4 regions of the Vreelandella sp. 162(4c) genome follow, and region 2 is predicted to be linked to each of the others. Evidence: predicted binding sites of a transcription regulator. Region 2 holds the regulator's gene; each other region holds the start of a gene.
What was found. Region 2 encodes PhoB, which activates phosphate uptake and scavenging genes when phosphate is short. Its sites were predicted from a motif close to TGTCATANNNNTGTCANA; they were not measured.

Region 1 (4,212 bases), 580 kb from region 2:
AAAGGCGCTGGCAGGCTGATGGTAGATCTCCGCCGGGGTACCCACTTGCTCGATCACGCCGTGGTTCATCACCACGATGCGGTCGGCCATGGTCAGCGCTTCTTCCTGGTCGTGGGTCACCATGATGGTGGTCACCCCGAGGCGCGCCTGCAGGGCTTTAATCTGGCTGCGCAGGTGGCCCCGCACCCGGGCGTCCAACGCCGAAAGCGGCTCGTCCAGCAGCAGCAGGCCAGGCTCGGTGGCCAATGCCCGCGCCAGCGCCACGCGCTGTTGCTGCCCGCCGGAAAGCGCCGCCGGGTACTTGTTGTCGCTGCCCGTCAAGTTCACCAGCGCGAGCAGCTCACCCACCCGTGCTTGGATGCGTGACCGCTCTACCCGCCGGTTGCGCAACCCATAGGCCACGTTGTTGAACACCGTGAGGTTGGGAAACAGCGCATAGGACTGGAACACAATGCCGAAATCCCGCGCCTGGGTGGGCAGCGTGGAGATATCCTTGTCACGCTGAATAAGCGTGCCCGTCGTTTGCTGGGTCAGCCCTGCAATCGTGCGTAACAGGGTGGTTTTGCCGCATCCGGAGGGGCCCAAAAAGCAGACAAATTCGCCCTCGTTTATGGTTAGGGAAATACCATCCAGCGCGGTAAAACTACCAAAACGCTTAGTGACTGCTTCAATGGTTAAATGGGGAGTAGTGGGAGTCATCACCGTTGGTGTGTCGGCCGCCAGCAGCGATGTCATTGTCGTGTGCATAACATCTCCATGCCCCGGCACACTGGCCGGGGCAACTGATCGCGGCTTATTGCTCGGTTTTACCATCGTAGCGACGCTGCCACTCGGCCAGCACGCGTTCGCGATTGACGGCAGCCCACTGGAAGTCGGCGTCGATCATGCGATCAGTAATATCGGAGGGGTAGTTTTCAATCGGCTGTGCCACACCTGGGTAGGCAACCACTGCATAGCCTTCGTTATAGAGTTCGTTGGCATCGCGGGAGATTGCCCAATCCATAAGCGTTTGCGCGGCTTCCTGCTTGTCGGTACCAGTCATAATAGCGGCGGCCTCCATATCCCAGCCCAGCCCTTCTTCAGGGAAGATAACTTCAATAGGCGCACCCTGGGACTTCAAGCGCGCACCGCGGAAAGCAAATGACACGCCCACCACGGTTTCACCGGTGGCCGCCAGGCTGCAGGGAGCAGAGCCAGAATGGGTGTAACGGGCAATGTTGTTATGCAGGCGATCCATATAATCCCAGCCCTGATCCTCTTCCCATAGCTGCAGCCAGCTGGCCACATCCAGGTAGCCGGTACCCGACGAGTTGGGGTTAGGCATAATCACATGGCCTTCAAACTCTGGCTGGGTGAGATCTTCCCAAGAGGTCGGCATCGGCACGCCCTGGCGCTCGCCCTCAATGGTGTTGTAGCAAATAGCAGCGACCCAGGCGTCCATACCCACCCAAGCTGGGTCTTCACCATCACGATAGGCCACATCGACAAATTTGGGGTCGAGATTCTCAACGCCAGCGGGAGCGTAGCGCTCCAGCATGCCCTCCTCTTCCAACACCAGCAGGCTGGTAGCGGCCAGGCCCCAGATCACGTCAGCCTGGGGATTGTCTTTCTCGGCCAGCAGGCGGGCGGTAATCACGCCGGTGGAGTCGCGCACCCAGTTAATCTCGATATCCGGGTGCGCCGCGCTGAAGCGTTCGGCGTATTTTTGCAGGTCATCTGACTCAACGGCGGTATACACGGTTAATTCAGTGGCCTGGGCGTTTGAAGCAAGTGCAACGGCTGCGGCACCTGCAAGCAAGGTGGAGGGGAATAAACGGCGTGACATCATGATGGTGGGCTCCTGGCTAATTGGTATAGACCAGAAGTCTGCAGGCTTTAAATGACACTGCGATGACGCTTGTTTGACCGTTTTTTTAACTGATGATGACCACGACTAGGTCGTTTCCGCTAGCGCTGACCGGATAGCTCCACACTGATACACAGCGAATCGTGCAGCCAGTGCTCTTCATCAAACTCAATAGGGCGCTGCTGGTCGTCTAAAATGGCACGGTTAATATTTAACCCGGCAGTGCCGGGCGCAACGAATAGCTCTTCGGCATCCATTGGCGAAAGCGCTTCTGAGACCATGCGAATAGAGCGATTGGCCAGGTAGTGCCCCCAGCGCTCGCGCAACAGCCCCCAAAGCGATTGCCCACTATAGATATCTAGCAACTCTGGGGCACGCTCGGGCACCACCCACAGCGACTCCACCAGCACCGCGCGGTCATCCACGTAGCGGCGGCGGCGAATATGCTGAAACGGCTGGTCATCCGGCAGATTCAGTGCCCGCGCGGCAGGCAGATGGGCACGGGTTTCCAGCTTCAATACTGCCGTGCGTGGCTGCCGCCCCTGTGCACGTACATAGTCGTTAAAGCCCGCGTCACGGGTGGGGTCGTAAACTAAACGGGCAGGAGAAATAAACCAGCCGCGCCGGTTGCTGCGGTGGATTAAGCCCTCCATTTCCAACTGTGAAAGCGCTTGGCGCAGGGTCACACGAGTGGTGGCAAAACGCTCGGCCAATGACCGCTCTGCGGGAAGCTTGCCTTCCCACAGGGCAGCATTTTGGTCGATCAAAATACGAAGCTGTTCGGTTAACTTTAGATAGTAGGCATCAGACATGCGCCGATTTTCCTGGCAGAGCATTAGGTGACGAAGCGCTTGAGGGCGCCCGCCAGTCTAAGCGCCGCCAACCTTCAACGCTAGCCACCTCAGCGAGCACTGGATCGGGATTGACCGCTACAGGGCAATCCACGTACTGCAACAGCGGGAGGTCGTTGCGGGAGTCTGAGTAGAAAGTAGTGTGGCTAGGGGTGAACTGCTGCTCGGCCAACCACTGTTTTAAGCGCAGCACCTTACCGCCACGATAAGAAAAAATACCCTCGCTGCCGCCGGTATAGCGCGCGTCTTCATTGATGCCGTGCTCCACGCTTAGCTCTACCGCCAGCACGTGTTCAATACCCAGAGTGGTCGCTATCGGCTCGACCAGATGCCGTGACGAGGCGGAAATCAGTACCAGGGTATCGCCTGCCTGGCGGTGCGCTTCCAGACAGGCCCAAGCTTGTTCAAAAATACGCGGTTGCAGGTGCGTGGCAACAAAGCGCTCGACCTCTTTTTGCACATCTCTCACTCTGCGCCCTCGCAGCGGTGCTAGGGTCATGGCCAAATACTCTTCAAGCTTTAGCTTCCCCGCGTGATAGGCCTGGTGCATTTTCTCCGCCCGCGCCATAAACGCTTCGGCATCGCTGATCCAGCCTTGCTCTATCATCCATAAATTCCAGCGGTCGCTGCAGTCTCCGTCCAGGAGGGTGTCGTCAAGATCAAACAGGGCCAGGCGCATGGGAGCACTCCTTTCATCGCGGGTTGGCGGCGCGTAGGGTATGCCAAAGGTGATGACAGGACGATGACGCTAATAGAAGACGACGATGAGCAAACTAGAAGACTAAGTAGTTAACCACTGCGTCGCAAACTCATCGGCAGGCAGCGGGCGGCCAAACCAGTACCCTTGTGCCTCATTGCAACCCATTGCGGCAAGCAAATTCGCTTGGTCGCGCGTTTCAACGCCTTCCGCCACGGTTTTCATCTCTAGCGCTTTTGCCATGGCGATGATGGCCTGAACAATGGTGCGGTCATTTTTGTTTTCGAGCATTTCACGCACAAAGGAAATATCAATTTTCAGTGCGTCGGCAGCGAAGCGCCGTAGGTAGGAAAGCGAAGAATAGCCGGTGCCGAAATCATCGATAGAGAGAGCATAGCCCGCTTGTCGCATGGCGTGGGTGATCTCAACGGCCTGATCTGGGTCGCGCATAAAATCACTTTCAGTGAGCTCCAGGGCGATAGCGCTCGACGAAACGCCGGCGGTGAGTTGCGCAATGTGGTGGGTAAGCTCAGGATCGGCAAACTGTTGGGCGGAAATATTGATCGATAGCCTCCCTGGCAGCCCACCCTCAGGCTGTTCACGCCATGCCAGTAGCTGCCTTGCGGACTCTTCCAGCACCCAGTCTCCCAAGGCACGAATCAAACCACGCTCTTCAGCCAGGGGAATAAACTCGCCGGGGCTCACCCAGCCCCACTCGGCATCGTGCCAGCGGCACAGGGCTTCTGCACCGGTCAACTGACCACTGGTAAGGTTCACCTGAGGCTGAAAGTAGAGTTCTAACTTGTGTTCAGTAATTG
Region 2 (4,212 bases):
TGGGCGAGCGCTCGCTAGGTAGTTGGCTATTTCGCCAGCCGGGTTTAGTGCGTGGGCCATTGGAAGTAACGACGCATTCCCCCCAGTTTGCTAGCGTCAACGGCATACAGGAAGGCTGTGCCTGGGGAAGGCGCTCTGTTTTTTATCACGGCTGTAAGCACGGCAGTCTGTCATTATTAGTGCAAGAGTATTTTTTGACGGCGATGGCGGATGATCTTGGCCTGCCTTCGCGCTAGGCTAGCGCCTGCATCTTATTCTTCGTGAGGTAAGCATGGATCGTTCACTGTTGCGGCCGAAGGGATGGGCTCGCGTGGCAGATTTTTTACAGCTGATGCGCTTGAATCGGCCGATAGGCACATGGCTTTTGATGTGGCCGACGCTGTGGGCATTATGGGTGGCTGCGGAAGGTGTACCAGGGCGAAATGTGCTGCTGATTTTTGTGGCCGGCGTTTATGTGATGCGCGCTGCGGGCTGCGTGGTCAATGACTATGCGGATCGCCACTTCGATGGGCATGTGAAACGCACAAAACAACGTCCGCTAGCGACGGGCCGTATCAGCGAAACCGAAGCTCAACTGCTGTTTATCGCCCTGGTGGCCGCTGCGTTTATTCTGGTATTACTGACCAACTGGTTTACGGTGCTGCTCTCGCTGGGCGGGGTGCTGCTGGCGATTATTTATCCGTTTATGAAGCGCTATACCCACTTTCCTCAGGTGGTGCTGGGCGCGGCTTTTTCCTGGGCAATTCCGATGGCTTTTGGCGCCGTGCTCGGCCACGTGCCGCTGGAAGCATGGCTGCTATTCTGCGCTAATGTGTGCTGGACAGTGGCCTACGATACCCAGTACGCCATGGTCGATCGCGACGACGATTTAAAAATTGGCATTAAATCGACGGCCGTGCTGTTTGGAAATGCGGATCGTTTGATTATCGGCTTACTCCAGCTAGCCACCCTGGGGTTGCTGGCTTGGGTAGGCTGGCGGGTTGGTTTAGGTGGTTTCTTCTGGTTAGGGCTAGCGGCAATGGCAGCGACTTTTCTGCATCAGCAGCGCTTAATTCGCGACCAGGAGCGGGATGCCTGCTTCCAGGCGTTTCTCAATAATCACTGGTCGGGACTGCTGATTTTTGCCGGTATCGCGCTAAGTTGGTGGCCTGCGGCTGGCTGATCGAGGCGATTGTCATGTAATTGTCATCAAGTCATGGTGTTATCGTCACTGACATGTCATTGATCTGTTTATCTTTGAACTGTTTTTCTTTGAACTAGTTTCTTTGAACACCGTGAGGCTCTGGTATGACCGCCAAGACCGTTCTGATTGTCGATGATGAGGCGTCGATTCGCGAGATGATCGCGGTAGCGCTGGAAATGGCTGACTATCGCGTGCTCGAAGCGGATAACGCCCAGGATGCCCATGCCATGGTGGTCGACCACCAACCCGATTTACTGCTGCTGGACTGGATGATGCCCGGCACTAGCGGTATTGAGCTGGCGAGACGCCTAAAACGTGAAGAAACCACCGCTGAAATCCCGATTATTATGCTCACCGCGAAAGGCGAAGAGGATAATAAAATTCAAGGGCTTGAAGCCGGTGCCGATGATTATATCACCAAGCCTTTTTCACCCCGGGAATTGGTGGCACGGCTAAAAGCGGTGCTGCGCCGTGCGACGCCACGTGGCGTTGAAGACCCGATTGAGATTAACGGCCTGCTGCTTGATCCGGTGAGCCACCGGGTAAGTGCCCACGGCAAAGCGCTGGAAATGGGCCCCACCGAGTACCGTTTGCTGCAGTTTTTTATGACTCACCAAGAGCGCGCTTACACACGTAGCCAGCTGCTTGACCAAGTGTGGGGCGGCAATGTTTACGTTGAAGAGCGCACGGTCGATGTGCATATCCGCCGCTTGCGTAAAGCGCTGGGTGACGTGCATCAAAACCTGATCCAAACGGTTCGGGGTACCGGTTACCGTTTCTCTGCACGGGTGTAAATGTGCGTTTATGGAGTCGTGAGCTGTGGCGAATAGCGTGGCTGGCCACGCTGGGCACTTGCTTGGGCTGGCTGTTGGGCTCGGCTGGGCTGGGGCTCGCAGCAGGGCTTGCGGGATGCCTGTTTTACCACTTACGACAGTTACGCGAACTCTATTTGTGGCTCACCCTCCACCCTAACGATGAACCGCCTGCCGCTCGCGGGATGTGGGGCGAGCTATTCGATCGTTTATACCGCTATCAAAAAAGTCAGCGCATCACCCAAAGCCGTCTGCGGGCTACTTTGGCACGTATTCAAGAGTCGTCTGAAGCAATGCGTGATAGCGTGGTCATGCTTGATCGCCACGGTGATTTGGAGTGGTGGAACAGCGCCGCCACCGCCATGCTGGGGCTACAAACCGCCCATGATCGTGGTCAACACATTACCAACCTGCTGCGCGACCCGGGCTTTATCAGCTATTTTAATTCGCGTAACTACAGTGAGCCGTTAACGCTCACCTCACCGATTGATGAACGGCGAATCCTGCAGTATCAAATTACCCTCTATGGTGACGACGAACGCTTAGTGATGGCTCGCGATATCACCCGCTTGCATCGTCTTGAGCAGATGCGGCGCGACTTTGTCGCCAACGTTTCCCATGAGTTACGTACGCCGCTGACCGTTCTCTCCGGCTATTTGGAAACCTACAGTGATATCTCCGACCAGCTTCCGCCGCGCTTGGGACGTAGTATTCAGCAAATGCAGGAACAGACCCAGCGGATGCAGAATCTGGTCAACGATTTATTGCTGCTCTCGCGTTTGGAAATTGACCAGGGCGGCCAAGATCATCATCCACTGCCACTCGAGCCTTTACTGCAAAGCGTTTGTGATGATGCGCTGGCCCTATCGCATCAACGTCATACCATTACCGTCGCCCTTGAGAGCGATGCCCGACTGTTAGGCAGTGAACAGGAGATTCGCAGCGCCGTCTCTAACCTTGCCTTTAATGCGGTTCGCTACACGCCTGCTGGCAGCCAAATCACCCTGCGCTGGAAAGCTAGCGCTACTGGTGGCGGCTATATCGATGTGGAAGATAACGGTGAAGGGATTGATCCCGTTCATATTCCCCGACTAACAGAACGCTTTTACCGTGTTGATAAGGGGCGCAGCACTGCGACTGGCGGCACAGGTTTAGGCTTGGCGATCGTTAAGCACGTGCTATTGCGCCACGATGCGCAACTACAAATTGAGTCCCTTCCCGGCAAGGGTGCGTTGTTTCGCTGCGCCTTCCCCCCCTCGCGTCTTGTTTAATTTAGCAAGTCATTCCATCGCATAATATTTGTAACAATGTGCAATATTGGCATGCAAGGTTGGTAAAGCTTTACCCATGTGCCATTTTTACACAGCTCAAAGCGTTGTGTCGTGACTCAGTTGATGCCTTTTTGGCATAACTTATTTTTAAGTAAGAGTTTGATTTTGTTGTTTTTATTTATATTCTTCAGTTTTTTGGCATGCCTTCTGCAGAGTACAGATTGAAGGAAGATGACCGCAGGAATTGCTGGCTTCTCAGTAAGCCTTTCTTTCTTCATTAAGCGGTACTAAACAGCGATCGGAGGTAGGATATGACGTCCAAGGATTTTCTCAAGAAAGCTGGCATTTTAGGTGTATCTTTTGGTCTGATGGCAAGCCCATTAGCTTTTGCACAAACTGATGAAAATTCGGCGATTGACGAAAACCAAGGTATTACCGCTGACGAGCAACCGATGGATTCCCAAGGTACCGGTAGTTCAACTGGCAGTGATACAACAGACATGACTGACGATTTAACCCATGACGAAGGTGATGGTGCCAGCGACATGGATCCGCAATCAAGCAGTCACTCAGACGATGCTGAGTATGACAAGGATGAGCTTGTAGAAGAAAATGGCGGTAGCTAATTATCTATGACCTTTTAGATATCATTAAAAGCTTTTCAGAGAATGAATAAGCGATTAACAGGATGTTACAAAAGCAAGAATGCTTTTAAGATTCACGGATGAATCAGTAGGCAATCAGAACACTAGTCAGGGTTAATTCCAAGGTTGGAGCCCCGCACAAGGAGTGGAAGCTAGCGTTAGTTATTACCTATAGCCAATTCTGATATCGGGCCCCGCAATGCGGGGCCTAATTTTTGCTGCCTACTTTTTATCTCGCTTATTCCCCCGCTACTTTCTCCCCTATCTTTTCCGCCGATCTTTCTTTGCGCCTCTCTATCCAA
Region 3 (4,212 bases), 1.9 Mb from region 2:
GCGGTATAAAGTTATACTATCGGCATCATTTGTATAATTACAGGCTAACTCATGTCCAAGCCTTTGCTTTTGGTGCTCGGCGACCAGCTCTCGTTTTCACTCACAACGCTGCAAGACGCGCCCGCCAATGCCGTGGTTGCCCTGTGCGAAGTTGGCGAGGAAGCGCGCTATGTTCCCCATCATATCCATAAAATTGGCTTCTTTTTGGCTGCCATGCGTCACTTTGCCCAGGCACTGCGCGAAAAAGGCTTTCAAGTGCACTACAGCGCGCTGGATGATGCAGATAATTGCCACTCCCTTATTGAGGAAGCCGAACGCATCGCGCAACAGTACGGCTGCAATGAGATACGCGTTGCCCGACCTGGCGAATGGCGGCTATGGGAGACGATGCAGCAGCGCGAAAACGCAACGATTCCGTGGCGACTACTTGAGGATGAGCGCTTTTTCACCACACCCGATGACTTTAGCCAATGGGCAAGCGGACGCAAACAGCTGCGCCTTGAGTACTTTTACCGAGAACAGCGCAAACGTACCGGGTACTTGATGGAGGGCGACGAGCCCGTTGGCGGCAAATGGAATTTTGACCACGACAATCGCCAGCCTATCAAAGCCAAACTGGATTTCCCTGAGCTACCTCAACATCGTCAGGATGCGATCACCCAAGAAGCGCTAAACGATGCCAAGCGCCATTTTGGCGACCATATGGGGTCTCTGGATAATTTCAACCTGCCAGTCACTCGTCGACAAGCGTTGGTGGATTTACACCATTTTATAGACCATGGATTGGCTGATTTTGGCCGCTATCAAGATGCAATCAGTGACTCTGCACCTTATTTGTATCACTCGCGCCTCTCAGCTGCGATGAACATCGGCCTGCTGTCGCCCCATGAAGTCTGCGAAGCCGCCGAGCAGCGTTACTATGGCGGTGACGTGTCGATCAACGCCGTGGAAGGGTTTATCCGCCAAATTCTTGGCTGGCGTGAGTATGTGCGAGGGCTCTACTGGACGCAGATGCCCAGCTACAAAGGGTCTAATCAGCTAGGTTTTGAGCGCGACCTGCCAGCGTTTTACTGGGACGCGGATACCGATATGCGCTGCTTGCAGCGCGCTATTCAGATGACCATCGACAATAGCTACGCCCACCATATTCAACGACTGATGGTGACAGGCAATTTCGCCTTACTATGCGGAGTTAAACCTGAGGCGCTATGCGACTGGTACTTAGCGGTTTATGCAGATGCCAGTGAGTGGGTAGAGCTGCCTAACACCCTAGGGATGGTGCTCCATGCCGACGGCGGCTTAATGGGCTCAAAGCCCTACTGTGCGTCGGGCAAGTATATCGACAAAATGTCCGACCATTGTCAGCACTGCCGTTACTCACCCAAGCAGGTCACGGGGCCAAAAGCCTGCCCTTTCAACAGCCTTTACTGGCACTTTCTCGAAACCAACGCTGAGCGTCTGAGTAAGACCCCTCGCATGAAGCTGATTTACGGCTCCCTCAACCGCATGGCCGACGAGAAGCGCGAGGCTATCCGCCAACAGGCTGAGCACTTTTTGGATCAATTGGAAACATCGCCTGGCTACGGGCAGCCCTGCCACACAGCAGGTTATTCGGCCAATACCAACCAGGAGTCACCATGAGCCGCTACACGCCACTACATGCTGCACCGCCAGTTACGCTATTTCACGATGGTCACTGCCCCTTTTGCCAACAGGAAGTCGCGTGGCTGGAAAAGCATCGCCATCGGGAACACATCGCGCTGATAGATATTCAGGCCCGTGATTTTAACGCTCAGGCGTATGGGCAAGAATTTAACGCCATGATGGGCCAGTTGCACCTGCGTGATAGTCAAGGGAGATGGTACATCGGCATGGATGCCAGCCGTGCCCTCTATGCAGTGTTGGGCTATCGGCGGCTGGTGAGGTTTTCGTGCTTACCGGGAGTACACGGCATAATGAATGCCGGTTACCGATTTTTTGCCCGTCGCCGAATTCGGCTTGGGCAGTGGTGGGAAAAGCGTCAGGCTAAACGTTGATGGGTGAGAGCAGCGTTAAAAAACAAGCGGCATACGCGATGTGAGCGGCTCACTATAGTGCGCGTCGCGGCCTATCACTTCATCGTGGGGCACATGCTGTACCAGGTAAGCGCGATGAATCCCGGCGCGCTTGAGATCCATATAGGCATCATCTAGCGAGCGAAACAGCATTGGCTTGGTACGCTGCGTCAGCATATGACGCTCGCCTTCAACGTCTTCCAGCTCAACCTGATAAAAACGGCTGCCCGAATGGGTAATCACGCGAATTTCAAAATTGTCGTGATTGGCGACAAACTGCTTAAGATCCTTAAGTTCCATGGTTCCCTCCTATTATTTGGCTATTTCATACGTTATGTCAGACGGCATGTCATCAGGGCACAGCATGACTGTACCCCATGACACTTCTGTTGCCCCGTCATTGCAATGTAATGACAACAAGCAATAACTAGACATTAATAGCTAGGAGGTCAATAGTGCAAGAGAGTTCCTGACCGGAAGGTCAAGATATCAATTGATTATTGATATTCAGAGGGGTCGATCGCTTTGCCAAGCGAATTGCGGTCAATCCAGTTGCCGCCTTTAGTCTCTTTGTAGCGGAACACGACCTTATCTCCCACCGTCACAGGCAGCTCACCATCTTCAGTCTGGTAACTATACTTCTCGCCTGCGACCACTAAATGGTAGCGATAAAGATCCGGCATACCTAGCCACTCTTTAAAAGGGCCTTCGCGCTCTATCGCCTCTAGCTCACCGCGACCTTCTAACTTAGGAAGACGCTGCCGGTTACCGCGCCGAAATCCACCTGCCATTTGCTGCTCCCGTTTTTACATATCGTGGGTGAGGCATTATACGAACTCGCCCCCCATCCTCAAGCTACTTATCACTAGCCTGTCATCACAAACCAGTCATCATTAACTTAGTCGCCGAACGCTTGGCCGTAACTATCCGGAGCCAAATCCTCAAAGCGGGTATATTTGCCGATAAAGGCCATATGCACCGTGCCGATAGGACCATTACGCTGCTTACCGATAATTAACTCAGCAATCCCCTGATTGTCGGGATTATCTGGATTATAGACCTCATCGCGATAAACGAAGGCAATGACGTCGGCATCCTGCTCGATCGCACCAGATTCCCTCAGATCCGACATAACCGGGCGTTTGTTGGGGCGCTGCTCCAAGGAGCGGTTCAACTGAGAAAGAGCCACCACAGGGCAGTTAAACTCTTTCGCCAACCCCTTCAAGGAGCGCGAAATCTCGGAAATCTCACCGGTGCGGTTTTCGCTAAAGCCAGGGATCTGCATCAACTGAAGATAATCGATCATGACCAGTGCGATATTGCCATGTTCACGCACCACACGGCGCAACCTTGAGCGCATTTCGTTAGGCGACAAGGCCGCGGTGTCGTCGATAAACAGCTGTTTGTCTTTGAGCAGATTAACCGCTGAGGTTAAACGCGGCCAATCCTCGTCCTCCAGTTGCCCGGTACGCACACGGGTTTGATCGATTCGGCCCAGGGAAGACAGCATCCTCAGCATGAGCGACTCTGCGGGCATCTCCATGGAGAACACCATGACTGGCTTGTCGCTGGAAATCACCGCATGTTCAACCAGGTTCATAGCGAAGGTCGTTTTACCCATCGAGGGTCGACCGGCGATGACCACCATATCGGATGGCTGCAACCCGGTGGTCATTTCATCCAGATCACGAAAACCAGTGGAAAGCCCGGTCATTTCACCTTTCAGATTAAACAGCTCATCAATACGATCCACCGCCTTGGTCAATAGATCGCTCATGCCAATGGGGCCGCCCGTTTTGGGGCGCTCCTCGGCAATCTGGAACACTAACCGCTCGGCTTCGTTAAGCAATTCATCAGCCGGGCGCCCCTGGGGAGTAAAGGCACTATCGGCAATTTGATTAGCCGCACGGATCAGCTTGCGCAGCGTTGCCCGCTCACGCACGATATCAGCATAGGCGCGAATATTACTGGCAGAGGGCGTGTTACGAGCAAGCTCTGCCAAAAACGCCAGGCCGCCTACGGTATCCAAGTGATCACGCGCTTCCAGCGCTTCAGAAAGCGTCACCACATCCAGCGGCTGACCGGCTTCAGCCAGATGAATCATCACGTTGAACACCAAACGGTGCTCATAGCGGTAGAAGTCATCAGCGACCAACCG
Region 4 (4,212 bases), 710 kb from region 2:
GCTGATGCCGCTCACCATGGGGTCGCTGGTGCTGATTGCCGCCTCCTTTGTATTTGGCCCGCTGCGCACCGTGGCCGCTGGTACTCGGGTGTTTTATGGCGTTGTCACTGGGCTGAGCTTTAAGTACGTTCAGGATCTACTGGCGCCCGCCTCGACGATATTTGGCTTTTCACCCGTCTGGGCCGTACTGGTGCCGACTCTGGCCTGCGCTGGGGTCGGGATCTACTTTCTACGTCGCAATGGTTAATGCCGCAATAGTAGCCATCACAGCCTCGTATCGTCCAGAAACAGCCAGCAACCACGAAGAGAACTATGCAAACACGACGCTTTACTCAGTTGGACAGCGTATGGCCAGCCGGTCTTGGCCGACGACTGGGCGCCATGCTGTATGACGGCTTTTTGGTCACCGCGATTTGGATTGCGGTGACCGTCGTGCATATGCTGTTTTTCCGCTATGTGCTGGGTCAACAGCCCGAAGAGATTGGCACTACGGCCAGCGATGTTTTGAGTTTGCAGCTCTTGCTGGTGTTTTTTGTCACGCTGTTTTTTGTTTTCTCCTGGTCGCGCGGTGGTATGACCTTGGGTATGCAGGCATGGCGATTACGGGTGCAAACGGTAGACGGGTATTCACTGAACTTGAAGCAATGCCTCATCCGCTGCGCGGTGGCGTGGCTCTCGCTGCTGGCGTTTGGTTTGGGCTACTTATGGGTGCTGTTCGATAAACAGCGGCGTAGCTGGCCGGATATTGCTTCCAACACGCAAACGGTGGTTTTGCCGAAAAAATAATTTCAGCTGGTATGGGGCAAAAAGTGCTTTTACGCCAGTACGTTATTTTGCTGCTCTTGCTTATTAAGACGAATGGATAGCAAAAAGCAGTCATTTCTACTTGATAAGATGTATGCGAATCATTTACATTCATCTCATGATTTTTATGAGGTGTCGCCATGTACGTTTGCGTGTGCAAGGGAGTAACCGATCATCAGATTCGCCAGCACGTTAGCGACGGAGCGCGCAGCTGGCGAGAAGTACGCGAGGCAACCGGCTGCGCAACGCAGTGCGGTAAGTGCGCGTGCTACGCTAAATCAATTACCCGCGATGCCGTTCAGGAAGCACGTCAAGAAGCCGATATGGGCCTTGCCTACGCCGTGTGACGCGAATCACTATTGTTAGGGTTATCTTTAGCAAATAACTGATTTGCTTGAACTTTTAATCATCTTATCTATACTCTCAGAAACGCTGGGGGTATAGCTATTTGCGCCTATACTCTTCTCCAAACGTAACTGCTTGATCGTATTGTCTAAACTAGATTAAACATCAGCATTACAGTAGAAAAGGTGACGTCATGAAAGGTGATACGAAAGTTATTGAGCATCTCAATAAGGCGCTCGGCAACGAACTGGTTGCGATCAATCAGTACTTTTTGCACGCCAAGATGTACAAAGACTGGGGCCTAAAAGCACTCGCCAAGTGGGAATACGATGAGTCCATCGAAGAGATGCAGCACGCTGACAAGATCATCGAGCGTATCCTATTCCTGGAAGGTATTCCCAACCTGCAAGACCTGGGCAAGCTGCACATTGGCGAAAACGTCAAAGAAATGCTCGAAAGCGATCTAAAAATTGAGCACGATGGCCGCAACGACTACATCGAAGCCATCACCTATTGTGAAAGCGTTAAAGATTACGTTACCCGCGACATGCTCCGCGATCTGCTCGCCGACGAAGAAGACCATATCGATCACATCGAAACGGAACTTGGTTTGATCGACAAGGTGGGTATTCAGAATTACATGCAACGCCAAATGCAGATGGCAGGCGACGAGTAAAACGCTATCGCGCGTATGTCGCGTATGTATAGAAGTAAGCTAGCAACCAAAACTAGCTAAAAAGCAGCCAGTCAGGGCTAACTGACTGGCTGCTTTCGTTCTAAGGTCTCCTTTAACCTATCGATTTTCCTGCTTCCCTTTTCCCCTATGCGTTCCTTCACTACTTACCCATCTAACATTTTTGCGGCAACTTGGATTTCGCGCTGAGGTGTGCCGATAGCCAACGGCGCTAACTTAGCCAGTGAGTGTCATAAGCCTGACATCGTTATGATGTTGGATGGTTAATCGGACATAGCAAGTTTAATAACTTAATCAGTCGTTTCTTAAGCTTAGGCAAGGGATTAACTCCATCATGATACTCAAACGCAGACCAACCCTGTTGGCGCTGGCTGCTGTGCTGGCCGCCACGCAAGCGGCAGGCGCGGCAGATCAACATTTCAACCGCATCGCCAGTTTCGCGGTTCCCGATAACATGGCCGAGGGCGAGGATCGTACACGCGAGACCGCGCCTGAAATCATTGCTGCTTCCGGTGATGGCATGACGCTGGTGTATACCGATAGCCCGCTGGGCGTGATTGGGCGCATCGATATCAGCGACCCGGCTAATCCGCAACCGCTGGGTAATATCGTTATGGACGGCGAGCCTACGGCCGTATCGGTGCTCGGCAATATGGCCTATGTCGGAGTGAATACATCGGTTTCCTACAGCGAACCTTCCGGGGAGCTGCGCACGGTCGATTTAGCCAGTGGCGAGATACTCGCCTCCTGCCCGCTGGACGGACAGCCCGATAGTGTAGCTTCCGCTGCGGCCCCCGATGGGCGCTTTGTCGCTGTCGCCATTGAGAACGAACGCGACGAAGAGGCGGGCGATGGACGTGTACCGCAGATGCCCGGCGGTTCCGTGGCACTGGTGAAGATCAATGCGGAAGGGCTGGTTAACTGTGACAGCCTGCTCTACGCCGACGTAACCGGGCTCGCCGAGATCGCCCCCGAGGATCCCGAGCCGGAGTTTGTCGATATCAACACCCTGGGTGAGACCGTCGTGACCGTGCAGGAGAACAACCACCTGGTGGTGCTCGACTACGCCGGTAAGGTGGTGGCGGATTTCAGCGCCGGGACTGTCGACCTGGACGGCATTGACGCCAGCGATGACGGTGCACTGATCTTCAACGAGCAGCAAGCCGAGCGTCTGCGCGAGCCGGATGCGCTGCAGTGGATCGACAACGACCACTTCGCTATTGCCAACGAAGGCGATATGGATGGCGGCGCGCGCGGCTGGACGATCTTCAACAAGCGTGGCGAGGTGGTATACGAGTCAGGTACTTCATTCGAGCGCGCGGTGATTGAAGCGGGTCACTACCCCGATAAGCGTTCGGATGCCAAAGGCAGCGAGCCGGAGGGGATGGAGTTTGCGGTGTTCGAAGGTACGCCCTATGTCTTCCTGCTTTCCGAGCGCGGCTCGCTGGTGGGCGTTTATGACGTTAGCAACCTGGCCGAACCGCAGCTCACCCAGCTACTGCCCTCGGGCCTGTCTCCCGAAGGCGCCGTGGCGATTCCCAGCCGTGGCCTGTTAGCCACCGCCAATGAAGGGGATCTGGGCGAAGACGGCGGCCCCCGCGCCCATGTCATGATTTATCAATACCAGGATGCGCCAGCGGTCTATCCCACCCTGACCTCGGCGGGCGCTGATGAACTGATCGGCTGGGGCGCACTTTCCGGTTTGGTCGCCGCTGATGACATGCTCTACGCGGTCAACGACAGCTTCTACAGCGCCCAGCCGCGCATCTTTACCATCGACCCCTCAGCCTCCCCGGCGCGGATTACGGCAGCACTGGACGTGACCCGCAACGGTGAGCCTGCGCTAGGGCTGGATATGGAAGGCATTACCACCGATGGTGAAGGTGGCTTCTGGGTCGCTTCCGAAGGTAACGACAAAGGCCTTGCCAACACCCTTTATCATGTGGGTTCCGACGGCGAGATTATCCAAGGAATTGCACTGCCCGAGGCGCTCGCTCAACAGGCATTGAAGTGGGGATTAGAAGGCGTCACGCGCATTGATGATCAACTGTGGCTGGCGGTGCAGCGCCCTTGGCAGGATGACCCCGAGGGCATGGTCAAGCTGCTGCGTTTTGATATCGACAGTGGCGAGTGGGCCGCTGTTCATTACCCGCTGGATAACGTGGAACAGGGTTGGATTGGCCTCTCCGAAATCACTGCCCATGGCGATTGGCTGTATCTGATCGAGCGCGACAACCAGATCGGCGCCGAGGCTAAGGTTAAGCAAGTGACCCGCGTTGCCCTCGACGGCCTGCAACCCACCCCGCTGGGCGGTGAACTGCCGGTGGTCGAGAAACAGCTAGTGCGCGACCTGATTCCCGACCTAGCCA

Region 1: a site for PhoB is predicted at 1,879-1,896, ahead of AC4EYZ_RS14910 (putative 2-aminoethylphosphonate ABC transporter substrate-binding protein). Genes of this name have one in related genera too.
Region 3: a site for PhoB is predicted at 2,453-2,470, ahead of AC4EYZ_RS20845 (DUF6482 family protein). Genes of this name have one in related genera too.
Region 4: a site for PhoB is predicted at 2,072-2,089, ahead of AC4EYZ_RS08775 (esterase-like activity of phytase family protein). Genes of this name have one in related genera too.

Annotation. Positions count from the first base shown of each region.
Region 1 is NZ_CM176981.1:3,234,663-3,238,874, reverse strand. It holds gene AC4EYZ_RS14915 (putative 2-aminoethylphosphonate ABC transporter ATP-binding protein) at 1-747, opposite strand, end outside; gene AC4EYZ_RS14910 (putative 2-aminoethylphosphonate ABC transporter substrate-binding protein) at 794-1,828, opposite strand; gene AC4EYZ_RS14905 (UTRA domain-containing protein) at 1,948-2,658, opposite strand; gene AC4EYZ_RS14900 (HAD family hydrolase) at 2,651-3,376, opposite strand; gene AC4EYZ_RS14895 (bifunctional diguanylate cyclase/phosphodiesterase) at 3,479-4,212, opposite strand, start outside.
Region 2 is NZ_CM176981.1:2,651,907-2,656,118, forward strand. It holds gene AC4EYZ_RS12190 (chorismate--pyruvate lyase family protein) at 1-236, shown strand, start outside; gene ubiA (4-hydroxybenzoate octaprenyltransferase) at 272-1,162, shown strand; gene phoB (phosphate regulon transcriptional regulator PhoB) at 1,288-1,977, shown strand; gene phoR (phosphate regulon sensor histidine kinase PhoR) at 1,980-3,266, shown strand; gene AC4EYZ_RS12210 (hypothetical protein) at 3,578-3,892, shown strand.
Region 3 is NZ_CM176981.1:4,520,994-4,525,205, reverse strand. It holds gene AC4EYZ_RS20855 (cryptochrome/photolyase family protein) at 52-1,641, shown strand; gene AC4EYZ_RS20850 (thiol-disulfide oxidoreductase DCC family protein) at 1,638-2,036, shown strand; gene AC4EYZ_RS20845 (DUF6482 family protein) at 2,052-2,354, opposite strand; gene AC4EYZ_RS20840 (hypothetical protein) at 2,552-2,845, opposite strand; gene dnaB (replicative DNA helicase) at 2,953-4,212, opposite strand, start outside.
Region 4 is NZ_CM176981.1:1,946,312-1,950,523, reverse strand. It holds gene lptG (LPS export ABC transporter permease LptG) at 1-247, shown strand, start outside; gene AC4EYZ_RS08790 (RDD family protein) at 313-786, shown strand; gene AC4EYZ_RS08785 ((2Fe-2S)-binding protein) at 945-1,151, shown strand; gene bfr (bacterioferritin) at 1,343-1,825, shown strand; gene AC4EYZ_RS08775 (esterase-like activity of phytase family protein) at 2,178-4,212, shown strand, end outside.